Regions from separate parts of the Gudongella oleilytica genome, predicted to be linked through region 2. Evidence: riboswitches for the same ligand, from Rfam matches in the RefSeq annotation. Region 2 holds a riboswitch; each other region holds the start of a gene.
What was found. Region 2 has a riboswitch for cyclic di-GMP ahead of EC328_RS04100 (chemotaxis protein CheW). Riboswitches for the same ligand answer to the same signal wherever they lie in the genome.
Positions count from the first base shown of each region.

Region 1: another riboswitch for cyclic di-GMP. It lies ahead of EC328_RS01595 (InlB B-repeat-containing protein); the one in region 2 lies ahead of EC328_RS04100 (chemotaxis protein CheW).
Region 3: another riboswitch for cyclic di-GMP. It lies ahead of EC328_RS01690 (MSCRAMM family protein); the one in region 2 lies ahead of EC328_RS04100 (chemotaxis protein CheW).

Region 1 covers NZ_CP035130.1:330,660-335,275, reverse strand. Annotated here, with positions in the region: gene EC328_RS01595 (InlB B-repeat-containing protein) at 1-2,528, opposite strand, end outside; cyclic di-GMP riboswitch class II at 2,557-2,639, opposite strand; gene EC328_RS01590 (hypothetical protein) at 2,648-3,064, opposite strand; gene EC328_RS01585 (LPXTG cell wall anchor domain-containing protein) at 3,219-4,250, opposite strand; gene EC328_RS01580 (BTAD domain-containing putative transcriptional regulator) at 4,434-4,616, opposite strand, start outside.
Region 2 covers NZ_CP035130.1:899,088-903,703, reverse strand. Annotated here, with positions in the region: gene EC328_RS04105 (PAS domain S-box protein) at 1-2,322, opposite strand, end outside; gene EC328_RS04100 (chemotaxis protein CheW) at 2,342-2,830, opposite strand; cyclic di-GMP riboswitch class I at 3,261-3,348, opposite strand; gene rlmD (23S rRNA (uracil(1939)-C(5))-methyltransferase RlmD) at 3,586-4,616, opposite strand, start outside.
Region 3 covers NZ_CP035130.1:363,882-368,497, reverse strand. Annotated here, with positions in the region: gene EC328_RS01705 (DUF2922 domain-containing protein) at 56-274, opposite strand; gene EC328_RS01700 (DUF1659 domain-containing protein) at 309-530, opposite strand; gene EC328_RS01695 (5'-nucleotidase C-terminal domain-containing protein) at 635-2,368, opposite strand; cyclic di-GMP riboswitch class I at 2,514-2,597, shown strand; gene EC328_RS01690 (MSCRAMM family protein) at 2,819-4,616, shown strand, end outside.

The sequences.
Region 1 (4,616 bases), 570 kb from region 2:
TCTCTTCTAACATTAGTCCAATTTCCATCCCACTCTCTAAAATTCCATCCTGCTCTTGTTGGGTTTCCTGGAGGAGTTGCGCTGTTTCCTCTGTTAACTCTTTGAGTTTTTATAACTGTACCGTCAAAGTCAACAAATGTTACAGTAAACCTTTCAACCTCAGTTGGTCCTGGCCCAGGAGGGGTATTAGGTCTGTAAACCGCAGTTATTATCTCATCTTTTGTTACATTTTCCCAATTACCATCCCAACCTAAGAAGGTATACCCTTCTCTTTCTGGATCAGCTGGTGGTGTTGCATCCCCTCCATCTGCTACCTTTTGTTCCTTAAGTTCTGTTCCATCCCAGTCAATGAAGGTTACTGTCCAGTATACTGTATCTTTTGTATAGGTTGCCTGAACTATCTCATCTTTTGTTACATTTGTATAGTTACCTACCCATTTATCAAAAGTATACCCTTCTCTTTCTGGATCAGCTGGTGGTGTTGCATCCCCTCCATCTGCTACCTTTTGTTCCTTAAGTTCTGTTCCATCCCAGTCAATGAAGGTTACTGTCCAGTATACTGTATCTTTTGTATAGGTTGCCTGAACTATCTCATCTTTTGTTACATTTGTATAGTTACCTACCCATTTATCAAAAGTATACCCTTCTCTTTCTGGATCAGCTGGTGGTGTTGCATCCCCTCCATCTGCTACCTTTTGTTCCTTAAGTTCTGTTCCATCCCAGCCAATGAAGGTTACTGTCCAGTATACTGTATCTTTTGTATAGGTTGCCTGAACTATCTCATCTTTTGTTACATTTGTATAGTTACCTACCCATTTATCAAAAGTATACCCTTCTCTTTCTGGATCAGCTGGTGGTGTTGCATCCCCTCCATCTGCTACCTTTTGTTCCTTAAGTTCTGTTCCATCCCAGTCAATGAAGGTTACTGTCCAGTATACTGTATCTTTTGTATAGGTTGCCTGAACTATCTCATCTTTTGTTACATTTGTATAGTTACCTACCCATTTATCAAAAGTATACCCTTCTCTTTCTGGATCAGCTGGTGGTGTTGCATCCCCTCCATCTGCTACCTTTTGTTCCTTAAGTTCTGTTCCATCCCAGTCAATGAAGGTTACTGTCCAGTATACTGTATCTTTTGTATAGGTTGCCTGAACTATCTCATCTTTTGTTACATTTGTATAGTTACCTACCCATTTATCAAAAGTATACCCTTCTCTTTCTGGATCAGCTGGTGGTGTTGCATCCCCTCCATCTGCTACCTTTTGTTCCTTAAGTTCTGTTCCATCCCAGTCAATGAAGGTTACTGTCCAGTATACTGTATCTTTTGTATAGGTTGCCTGAACTATCTCATCTTTTGTTACATTTGTATAGTTACCTACCCATTTATCAAAAGTATACCCTTCTCTTTCTGGATCAGCTGGTGGTGTTGCATCCCCTCCATCTGCTACCTTTTGTTCCTTAAGTTCTGTTCCATCCCAGTCAATGAAGGTTACTGTCCAGTATACTGTATCTTTTGTATAGGTTGCCTGAACTATCTCATCTTTTGTTACATTTGTATAGTTACCTACCCATTTATCAAAAGTATACCCTTCTCTTTCTGGATCAGCTGGTGGTGTTGCATCCCCTCCATCTGCTACCTTTTGTTCCTTAAGTTCTGTTCCATCCCAGTCAATGAAGGTTACTGTCCAGTATACTGTATCTTTTGTATAGGTTGCCTGAACTATCTCATCTTTTGTTACATTTGTATAGTTACCTACCCATTTATCAAAAGTATACCCTTCTCTTTCTGGATCAGCTGGTGGTGTTGCATCCCCTCCATCTGCTACCTTTTGTTCCTTAAGTTCTGTTCCATCCCAGTCAATGAAGGTTACTGTCCAGTATACTGTATCTTTTGTATAGGTTGCCTGAACTATCTCATCTTTTGTTACATTTGTATAGTTACCTACCCATTTATCAAAAGTATACCCTTCTCTTTCTGGATCAGCTGGTGGTGTTGCATCCCCTCCATCTGCTACCTTTTGTTCCTTAAGTTCCGTTCCATCCCAGTCAATGAAGGTTACTGTCCAAGGCCCAGGCACAAGAATCGACTGCCCTTTAAGATCATGTCCACCTCCAATACCCTCTACAAAAATTGATTTAGTCCCACTTTCCAAAATTGATTTATTGAACTTATAAATAGTCCATCTAGCATTATTAACATTACCACTAACTTCTGTGTTAGGCGCCACATTAGTCCCATTTAAGCTCAAGTACTCTCCTTCGGCTTGTTCTACACTATTTGAGGATGAAATACTCCCGCCTAATATCATCGTACTAGACATCATATGTGTTGACTGAACAGCAACATACATATTTCCAGATGAATCGAGCCAGGCATAAACTGCACTTGTGTGGTTGTTAGTTGAATTTCCAGTTATCGTTATATCTTTAGCTGACTGATAATTTGTAACTGCTATACTAACCCCCATCCCTGCAATCATTGAAAATACTAATAAGAACGTCAGTAATCTTCTAAATCCTTTTTTCATAATCTCTCTCCTCTCTTTAGATAACTTCCTAAAGAAAGTCGGTTGCACTAGTTACTCGATGCATCTCAAGTGCCCAGGTACAAGATGCATTTCATCGTATCCTTTCTGTCTCCTTCTGCCTACCCAAGTCTGCGCTGTCTTCCAAAAAGTTCTTCATCAGATGCTTCTGCAAGATATCTTCTCCCAGCCTCCTCTTTTACTTTCGTGATGTCGGTATAGATCATCATAAGATAATCCCTTTCATCACTATAAAGATTTACCAAGTACCACCTGTTGTCCTTCTGTACGAAGTGCTCGAATTTTCTCCTGGTGTTTGGCAGCATGTGATAATGAAATTCCTTAAGTCCAAGTACAGGACTGTCGATATCGATTGCCATGTCTGCCAGCTTCATCCCCAGGATGAAATCCGAAGTGATCTTTGTAGCCTTTGAAAAATTATCGCTGACTTCTATCAGAATGTAGTCGATAAATCGGCCTTTTTCGTTGAACAAAGCCTTGAATCTGATAAAGAAGTCATATTTTGAAGGGTATTCCATTGTTATCCCCCCTTGTCCAGGTTAAATGTTTCTTTATTTGAATATACCACTCCAGAGTTTTACATTGCGTTTATTGCAATTTTATTTCAGTTTTATTGATTGACACGCTATAGTGTTATATAAAAGGAGAGATTTGAGTCTCTCCTGATTTATACTATTTATCCTTCTTTGATATTGCAAATCCCAACAACAGCATTGCTGCTCCAATTCCTGATATAGCTGTTGTACTTACGGCTCCTGTCTTTGGAAGTGTAGACTGTACAGTTGGTGCTGATGCAGGTACTGATTGGGTTTCTTCGATTACAACTACAGGTATTGCTTGTGGTAATACTTCTTCTGAATCTAGAATTACTACTTCTGAAGAGTCAACTGATTTGATTTCCTTGTTTTGTTCTTCTAGATCTTTGTTAGTCTTATCATTTTCTGATAAAACTTCCTCAGCTTCATCTTCTGAATCTATTTCTTCAGATCCTTGTTCATTATCAGTAAGGCTGCCTTCATCTTGTTGTTCTTCTTGTTGTTCTTCTTGTTGTTCTTCTTGTTGTTCTTCTTGTTGTTCTTCTTGTTGTTCTTCTTGTTGTTCTTCTTGTTGTTCTTCTTGTTGTTCTTCTTGTTCTTCTATCTCATTCTCTTCCTTACTTTCTCCTTCGTTTTCACTGCTTGTTCCACCTTGTGATGGTGGGTTAGTGTTGTCTTCTGGTTTATTGGCATCTGTGTCTTCTTCACTCTCTTGTTCTTCATCTGATGGGACTTCCGTCTCTTCGGTTGGGCTCTGATCCTTTATCTTGATATTCTTAGTTTTTGTCTTTCCATTTGAATCTGTTATCTCTACCTTGAATACCCCACCCTTGTTACCTGACTCATCGCCATCAAATTCATTTAGAATTTCACTTAGGTTTATAACCACGCTTCCTGCTTCGTGCTCATACTCTTTGCTCTTATCTGATCCGGGCTTAGTCACTCTGACCTTGCTCTCTGTATCGTAGTCGTCAAATTTTACTTCTATAGTTTCATTACCTTCATATATTGGATCATGGCCATTTTTATCTTGTTCCTCTTCAGTTATATGGCTCGATTTTGGACTATTTGTTTTTTCTTCATCTTGTGCAGCAAAGCTTATCTGATAGTTCAAAACCATTGCTATTACTACTAATGCCGTTAATATTGTTATTTGGATCTTTTTCATGATTTTCCCTCCCTGGGTTGAGTTTTCATATTATTACGTTATATTATTATTGCTTATTTGTTTTCTTGTACTAAATATACTCTATTTAGATTTTATGGCTGTTTTAGACCTGTTTTATTTTAGTTTTATTTTCAAAAAACACAAAAAAAGAGAGCCTTTTGGCTCCCGTTTGTAGGGTTTTGTCTATTTGAAGTTGAGATTTGTATTTTTTTCTATCGGCTTTGATTTTATGGTTACCCTAAAATCATTCTTATCAAGCTCATCGTACTTTTTCTTTACTCGCTTTTCTATTACCTGGATAGCTCCTTCCTTGACATCCGGAAGCATTATTAGGACTTGGGTGTCGTTCCAGAATGTGTAGATGTC
Region 2 (4,616 bases):
GTATTCCGCAATCGGTCCCAGCTCAGGGGTGTTCTGCGCTATCCGGCAGCCTATCTCCGGGTGTTTTTTCATCTCCTCCCACTCAAGTTCCGTCAAAGACCCTGGTTTTTTCAAGATTTCTTCCCGGATCCCTACTTTGCCAATATCGTGCAAAACTGCCAGCAGGGAAAGTTCGTCCATTTCCTTGGAAGTCAGTTTAAGCAGGGAGCCGCTCCTTAAACAAAAATCTTTTAAGCGCCCGGCGTGCTCCTCTGTTTCCGAACTTTTGGCGTAAAGAGTAGCTAAAAGAGTGTTGACAATGCTGTGGCGGAAACTTTTGCCCTCGTTCAGCTTTTGGCGGTACATCCTCTCCTCAGCCTCTTTGACCAATTCCTCCAGTTTTTCGCCTGCTGTTTCTTTGGTGGCACAGCCCAAGGCTAGGCTTAGGCGGAGGTGTTCAGTCTCATAGGCCTGGGTGGCAGTCTTTATTCTTTTTGTTATTTCTTCCGCAGTTTGGGCTGAGGTTTGAGGCAAGACTATCAAAAATTCGTCCCCGCCCCAACGGGAGACCAAGTCTTCTTTGCGGCAGCATTTTTTGATGGCTTCAGCAGCTTTCTTAAGGAGCTTGTCCCCTTCGGCGTGTCCGAAGACATCGTTGGCCAGCTTCAGTCCATTGACATCAGCCATGATGACAGCCACTGGCAATTTGCCGTTTAGCTCCTGTCTTTTCAATTCTTCTTCCATAAAGCGCCGGTTGTATAAGCCAGTCAAGGTATCGTGGTAGCTAAGGTAGAGGATTTTTTCCTGCCAGTCTTTTTCCTGGGTGACGTCCCTAAAGACCATGACTACCCCAAAAGTTTGGCCCTGTTCGTCTTTGATGGGAGCAGCGCTGTCGGCGATTGGTACCCGCCGGCCGTCTTTGGTGATTAAAGCGGTGTGGTTGGCTAGCCCAACGATTTTCCCGGTTTGCAGGACTTTTTCCACGGGATCTTCAGCTTTTTTCCCTGTTTCTTCGCTGATCAGCCGGAAAACCTGGGCAAAGGGACGGCCTTTGACTTCCTCTTCACTATAGCCCGTTATTTCTTGGGCAACCTGATTCATGACCGTTATATTACCTGCCAGGTCAGTAGTAACCACTCCGTCACCAATGGAAAGGAGGGTAGTTCTAAATAGTTCTTTTTCTATGTATAGTTCTTTTTTGTACTTTTCTCTGTCAGTGACATCGAAAATGATGGAAAAAAGTAAATTTTCCTCGTTATATGTTATAGGGCAGGAATAAACATCAATCATCCTTACTTCCCCGTTCTTCAACCGATGAGGGAAAACAAAATGCCTCTGCTTTTTTTGTAAGGCCATGAGCCGCCGTTTTGCAACTTCCTCTTTGGGCAGCATATTGATGTCCTGAATGTGCATGTTTAAGAGTTCTTCCCTGGTATAACCGTAAAATGTGCAAGCGGCGGGGTTGGCGTCAACGATTCTGCCGGATATTGGCTCGTTCAGAAGCATGACGGCGGTATGTCCGTTGAACATGGCCTGCAGGCGATGTAACAACTCTTCTCTTTCCTTTTCTGCTTTCTTCTGTAACGTTATGTCCTTGCTGGAGCCGACAATGTATTTGACTCTATCCTTTTCGATAACCGGCGTAAGACTGGTGAGCCAAACTCTTTCTCCTGCTGGAAGATTCAGGGTTTCCTCATAAGTTATTGTCTCCCCGCTTTCCAGACATTTCCGGTAGTTGGCTTCAATGACTTTTCCTAATTCCGCGCCTAAAAGTTCAACCGGCGTTTTGTCTCTGAGTATGTCCAGAGAAATGCCGGTCAATTCCTGATGAGCAGAGTTATTGCGCAGGTACCTGAATTCTCCGTTTTCGGCCTTGATGAGAAAGATCGCATCATGGGTTCCGTTAAAAACTTTTTCCATTTCCAGGGTGAGTTCGCCAATGGTTTTCTGCTGTTTTTCCAGGATTTTTATCTTTTCCATTTCTGCGGTGATTTCTTGAATATAGGTTGCAAAATAACCTTGCTCCCAGGAAAAAGCGGTTACTTTGTACCATCTCCCAAGCGGCCCGGAGTATTGGGTAAATTCTTCCCTTCCGCCATTTAAGGCGATTTGGCCGTAAAATTTTATCCAGTCAAAAGAATCTTCTTTGATGCCAGGTATGACTTCCGTCACTTTTTCCCCCAAGATCTTTTCTTTTTTTAGCCCGGTCATTTCTTCAAAAGCAGGGTTGACATCAAGAAAAATATAGTCTTCCGGAATCCCTTCTGCGCTTAAAACCAGTTTGTGGTAAGCATAGCCAAAGGGCGCCTGGCGCAAAATTTCCCGCATAATATTTTCTTCCATACTGTTTCTCCCTCCCCGCTTAAAAGTTGTTTATGCCGGATAATTTCATGCCCTGGTTTTCAGACTGCAATTTCCCCGCCTTTACTTCTTGTTCTTCCGCCAGAATGGCGGCAGGTTCCAAAAGGATAATGATTTCTTCTCCCTTTTTGGCTAAACCGGCTATGTATTTGTGTTCAACAGTTGTCATTTGCGGCGGTTCTATCTGGTCATCACCGATTTTTGTTACCTGGGATACGGCATCAACCAAAAGCCCGGCTTTTTGCTCAGAAAGATTTAGGACAATAATCCTGCTTTCACCTGTAACCTCACTGTTTCCCAGGTTAAATTTTCTTCTGAGGTCGATTACAGGGATGATGTTCCCCCGCAGATTTATTATGCCTTGCATGTATGAAGACATATTGGGTATTCTTGTAGGCGCTTCATATCTTGTAATTTCCTGGATGCTTAAAATGTCAAGGCCATAGTATTCGCTGCCCAGTACAAAAACAACATATTGTTTCTCCGCCATTTCTTTTCCCCCTCTCTATGTTTTTTAGTTTTTCTGTGTACTCATTTCGACCAGCAGACTTTTTTAATTTATTTAAGCAAAAATCAAAAGGCCTATTTTACACAGCTGAACATTACATATTTTTCCAGCTAATGAAAACAGACCTTGATTAGCTTCATAATTAATGCTTGTCAATGCAAATAAAACAGCATATCTCCATATTTTGGATATAAATACAGGTATTACCCCCCCCCGTTGGGAACATGTGTTCTATCTTTTATGCATTCAGTCTTTTTCATTTTAAACGAGTCCCTCCTTTGGGTCTTATGCTCCGCCAAATCCACTGTCAATGCCTTATTTGCCACCGTCCGAGTACAAACTTTCACTTTAGTTTCTAACCAAGCCATCTTCATACACAAAAAGCCCCCGTGCACTAATCGCATAGAGACTTTCATGCAACCGGCTGCCATAGAATTATCTTGTTCCTTAGGCCCTTGGCTTTGCGTCCCTGCCTTTCGGCAAGTTTGCCATTGTAATGTCTATGTAAACTATGTTGTTGTAACCGCAACATAGTTATATGGTAATATTATACTATTTTTTTTTTCTTTTTCAACGGGTTTATTTGTTTTTCTCTATATTTCTTGTCGACACGCCACTTTTTCAATCATTTAATCTTTGAGAAGTTGCCTTCATATTACATTTTGGCTAAATAAAACCATGCGTTTTATCATCCTATTTTCCTTTCAAAGACCGCTCATCTAAATCCTCGCAAAGCCTTATTTCACGCGGCTTTCGGCACGTTTTATCAGAACTATGCACTCAACGTGTGCGGAATGTGGAAACATGTCGACTGGTTGAACTGCCTTTACCTCATACCCGCCATCTATAAGAAGCTTAGTATCTCTTGCAAGAGTAGATGGATTGCATGAAACATATACTATTGTCTCAGGCTTATGCAACAGCAGAGCATCGATAACCTTTTTATCGCAGCCCTTTCTTGGGGGATCCAGTATCACCTTATTTATCGCATCTCCTGCTCTTAATAAATCCGGAAAGGCAAGTTCTGCCCTGTCAGCTATGAATTCAGTATTTTGGATACCATTTATCTTTGCATTGTTCTTTGCATTTTCAACCGCTGCTCGTATGCTTTCTATTCCGTAAACTTTTCTCGCAAACCTTGCAGCATAAAGTGAAATTGTTCCTATACCGCTATATATATCACATATTGTGTCCAAACTGCCGGGTTCCAGAAATTTGATTGCGGTATCATAAAGTATACTCACTTGGCTGGTGTTTACCTGAAAAAATGAGTTTGGGGATATTTCAAATCTAAGATCACCTATATAGTCTATAAGCTTTTCCTGACCGAACAGATGCCTGTACTGTCTTCCATAGGTTGTCCCTCCATCGTCGGGATTGATGTTTTGATAGATACTCACTACTCCTGGTGTTTCGGTAATAAGCTTGTGCACAAGGCTGTGGAGTTCCGGTAATTTATCAAAGGTAGTTACAATTATTACCATAGCTTCGTTGTTCTGGTTGATCCTTATACCAATATGCTTTATCTTTCCTGTCTTTGAAAATCTGTCATACGGCTCTAATGATTGATCCCCCATCCACGATCTTACTACTGAAAGTATCCTGTCTCCAAGCTCTGGTTGGAGGTAGTCCTCTGTCATGGGAACTATAATATTTGTGCCCTTTTTGTAATACCCGGTTACAACCTCTCCATTATTAATACCCACTGGAACCTGGGTATGGTTCCTGTACCTGAAAGGATAACCCATCCCTATAATTGGCCTTATCT
Region 3 (4,616 bases), 540 kb from region 2:
CAAGCAGCCGCGAGCGGTCCGATAAAATGATCCAACCTCCATTAATAACACTTACTTAAATTTCCATTTCACTCACAGTAGTTGTCACTACCCTTGCTCCAACTGCTCCGACAAGGTCACCATTGGTGGACTTGAAGACGCCTGCACTAACTATGACATCCATTGCATCCGATACCTCAGTTGCAGTTAGATCAGCCCTGGGAGCATCGATACTCATCCTGTAATTCTTATTCAATGCATCCAGAAAGTCCATTTCAAGCTTAGTTTTATCCATTATTTCACCCCCTTAAGAAAAATACATCACTAAATTACACCTCTGAGAATTCGTACTCTTCTACCTTCTTGACCTTAAGAAGGCCCTTCTCCTGAAGCCCTGCGATCGCCTGACCACTGATATGAAGATTCTCGTCAGTTGCGTCTGTCTTGACGTTAGTAAATAGCTTGGAAGCTACTTTTTGCTTACCGTCAACGATTCCTCCATCCAGCTCAAGCTTCAGGGATTTCTTAGAAATATTCGCTGCTGTTGCCATCATCTCACCTCCCTTCATACTTGTTAAATAGGAAAAGGAGTGTGATTTTACTATCCAAAAAATAAAAAAGCCCCCTCATTTTTTGAAGGGGCACATCAGACATCCTATTGTGGTATCATTATGACTTGGTTAGGGAATATCAAGTCAGGGTTCTTCAGGTTATTATGCTCAGCAAGGACCTTCCAGTCCACACCATATTTTATACCGATCTTCGACAACCAGTCTCCTGGTTTTACAATATACTCGATGTGTTTTGGAGCAGGTGTGGGTGCTGGTTCTGGCTCTGGTGCTGGTGCTGGAGGAGCAGGTATAGCTGTGATCCTACCTTCAACAGCTGGGTTGATTTCCGGATTAGCTTCAATGTATTCCATTAGTACATCAGACAGTAATCCGCCTTCACCAACAAATGGCTTATTAGCAAACATTGTATAACCATCACCGCCTACAGCCATGAAGTCATTTGTCACAACCTTGTAGGTCTTTGCAGGATCAAGGGCTTCATCACCTATCATTACCTCAGTAACTCTTTCCCCTGCAGGCTTGCCTGCATCAAAGGTATACTTCATTCCACTTACATGCGGGAATTGTCCGGCAGGAGCAGGAAAATCCTTGACGCCGTGCTCAATTGCTGCCTTTAACTCGGCACCAGTTACATCTATTACTGCCAGAGTATTTGTGAATGGGAAGGATGTCAATACTTCATTAACGGTTATATCACCCGCATCAATGGATGCTCTTATACCACCGCCGTTTGTAAAAGCTACATCTGCTCCGGTAGAGATTCTCATGGCATCTGTAATAAGATTTCCAAGGTTTGTTTCACCAGCTCTTACATGCTCTCTTACACCATCAAGCTCCACAAGTGTCTTTCCTACAACAACACTTACGATTGGGTCGTTTACGGCTTTAGTCTCTGCTATCATCGAGACTATTTCCTCATCCGCTTCAAGTGTTGCAGCTTCTTCGTAAGGCATCAAGCTGGCAGTAGCTTTGGTCAGCTCACCATCAGTTATTTCCATTTTTACAATACCAATATTCTTGGTGTATGACTCTGCCTGTACTATCAGAGTACCATTAACCAAATTCCCTTCAGGAAGAAGAGTATGGCTGTGACCATCAACTATAAGGTCTATGCCCTCAACTTCGTTGGCAAGCTTTACTGATGTATTAACAGAGGAAGCATCGTCTCCAAGGTGGACTAGCGCTATAATGATATCAGCTTTATCCTCAAGTTCATCCACCATTTCCTTCCCGGTTTCAACAACATCCAGGAATTCTATTCCTTCTGTATTTTTAGGGTTTGACTTGTATTTGGTTTCATCGGTCCCTAATCCAAAAATACCAACCTTTAATCCATTGTCCATTGTATAGATCACGTAAGGATCAAAATCTGAATCCCCACTATCCTCATGGACTATATTTGCGCCAAGAATTGGAAATTCTGCCATTCCCTTAAGTTTCATCAATTGCTCGTAACCATAATTGAAATCATGGTTACCTGGAGTCATTGCATCAAAGCCCATTGCGTTCATGATCTCCACCATCTGCTCACCACTTGTCAGATTGACGATTGTAGTACCATGAAGTGCATCTCCTGCATTTAGAAACAGAAGATTTGGATCCTCTTCCTTAAGAAGATCTACCTTGGTCTTTAGCTTAGCAAAGCCAAGCTCCTTGCTGCCAGCATTTTCCTCTACTCTGCCATGAACGTCATTCACATGAACTATCGTAAGGGTCTGCACCTCCTCTGCAAATGCAAACTGATCAGGAATCAGCACAAGTCCTAACAATAACACAAATGACAATGCAAAGCTTATTACTCTTTTGTTTCGTAACATTAGCTCTCCTCCTTTTTTTGATCATTATTTCTAACACTCTTTGTATACCCTAATAAAGAGCAATTACCATACAAATAATTGAAATATGTCATTTTTGATAAGCTGTTTAACCATTTATTACTGTGGTATAAATAAGGAACAAGGGACACATAAAGGGCGAACCAAGCGAAAGCCTGGGGCGCAAAGCCAGAATCTAAAGCCTTAAGGCAATGATCGTGCGGCTGCTGTGTTTATTACATAGCAGCCTTACGCCTGTTTAAATATAATTGTACTATCTAACAAAACTTAATAAAACAAGGCAATATAAGAGTGAGGCGTGCTTTTTCTTTGTTACGCCTTCAAGCTGCTATGTATGATAGCAGCTTTTTGTATTTAAGGGGTTGGTGTATATGAATGTGTACTGTTTATGATTTGCAAAACTAAAAAATGAAAATGAAAGGAGAGAAAGTCATGAAACTAGGCATAAGAAAATTTCTGACCATCCTTGTAGCTTTATCAATGATATTAAGCATGCATGTATCTTTAGCTGCAGCAGGTGGCGGTAATCTTGAGCTTGGAGACCCTTATGAGTTCCTTGTTAAGTTTGAATGGAAAGGAAACGACTGGGAAGCAGAGGGAAACTCCAACGGTGTAACTGTAACGGGTAGTGCAATCAGCGTAAGCTTTAAAAGTGAAACACCCATATATGCAGTTGTAATTAAAGGGGCTACCGACAATGACACCGTATATTTTAATGGTGTTTACAGGGGAGAATTAGATAATTTAGGTTTAAGTAATCCTGGTGGAAACCCTGATATTTCCAATATATCCTTTTACACTATGACGGATGAGGAGCCTTGGGAAGGCACTATTAAGATAATAAAATCATTTGAAGAAGGTGATGATCATCCACTTTATGGGGTCTCGTTTACATTAAGTGATGGCCAAGGTTTCTTAGTTGATGAATCAACAAACAGCGACGGTGAAGCTGTATTCGAGAAGGTACCTGCTGGGACCTATACTTTAACAGAAAATGTTCCTCAAGGTTATACCAGCAGCCTTGGTAATGGTATTACAATCGAGCTTCCAGATGCTGCTGATAACCAAAATTATTTAGAAATTAGCGTTAAAAATTCCTTAATTGATGATGAGGAGGAGGAATTTGGAAGTTTGAAGGTCCACAAAGGGATCATGAGAATTAGCGGCAGCGTTGATGCAAATCTTGGCGATGGAGAGTTTAAAGTCAGACTGACAAGCCCACAGGGCGAAGACAGTGAAGTTAGAGAGCTTACAATTAAAAACCCTGCTGATCATGTAGTGTTTGAGGACTTGCCATTTGGAATCTATACTTTGGAGGAAATTGATGCATACCATCCTGAACTTGAGTTCAGCGACTACTATTTTGCGAATTCAGGAAATCAGAATCATGATGTGATAAGCAATGAGGTGACAATAGACAGCGAGAATGAAATCGAAATCTGGCTTATCAATAAGGTTGGAGATCCCTGGGAAGGAAATATCCGAGTAATCAAATCAATCCCAGGGGTACAGGCACCTAATGAATTGCTTGAAGGCTTCGAGTTCACACTTTCAGGACCTAACGATTATGAAGAGACTGCATCAACTGATGAATATGGCGAAGCAGAATTTACAGGACTTGCAGAAGGAGAATACCTCCTGGAGGAAGATGACTACGTGGGTTACACTTCAAGTATACCTGATGGTTTTACTATAGATCTTCCTTATGATGCAGATGAAGAAAATGATAACTATGCTATAGTTAGAGTTACTAATACACCAATACCTGATGATTGGAAAGGTGTAATAAGAGTCGAGAAAAGTATAACTGGTGAGGATGATCCTGATCTTTCGGGTATTGAATTCACATTATCAGCTGAGGGTATGCAAGACTTAACCCAATCAACCAACTCTTCAGGTATCGTCGAATTCATAAACCTACCTGAAGGGATATATACCCTTACAGAAGATGTTCCTGAAGGCTATAGATCATCTCTGCCTAGTGAAGGTCTTGAGATAGAACTCCCTGAGGAAGCAAATGAAAATGACATAGTTACCGTTCAGGTAACGAACAGATTAATTCCAGATGCTGAGCTTGGGGAAATTGAAGTTGCTAAGATCGTACAAAACAGGTTAGGTAGTACAATGACCAGCGACAATACAAGATTCTACTTCGAACTTCAAATGCTTGGAGAAGGCTGGATAACAATAGATTCTGGATCGATCCTGGGCAATGGCACTCTTGTATTTA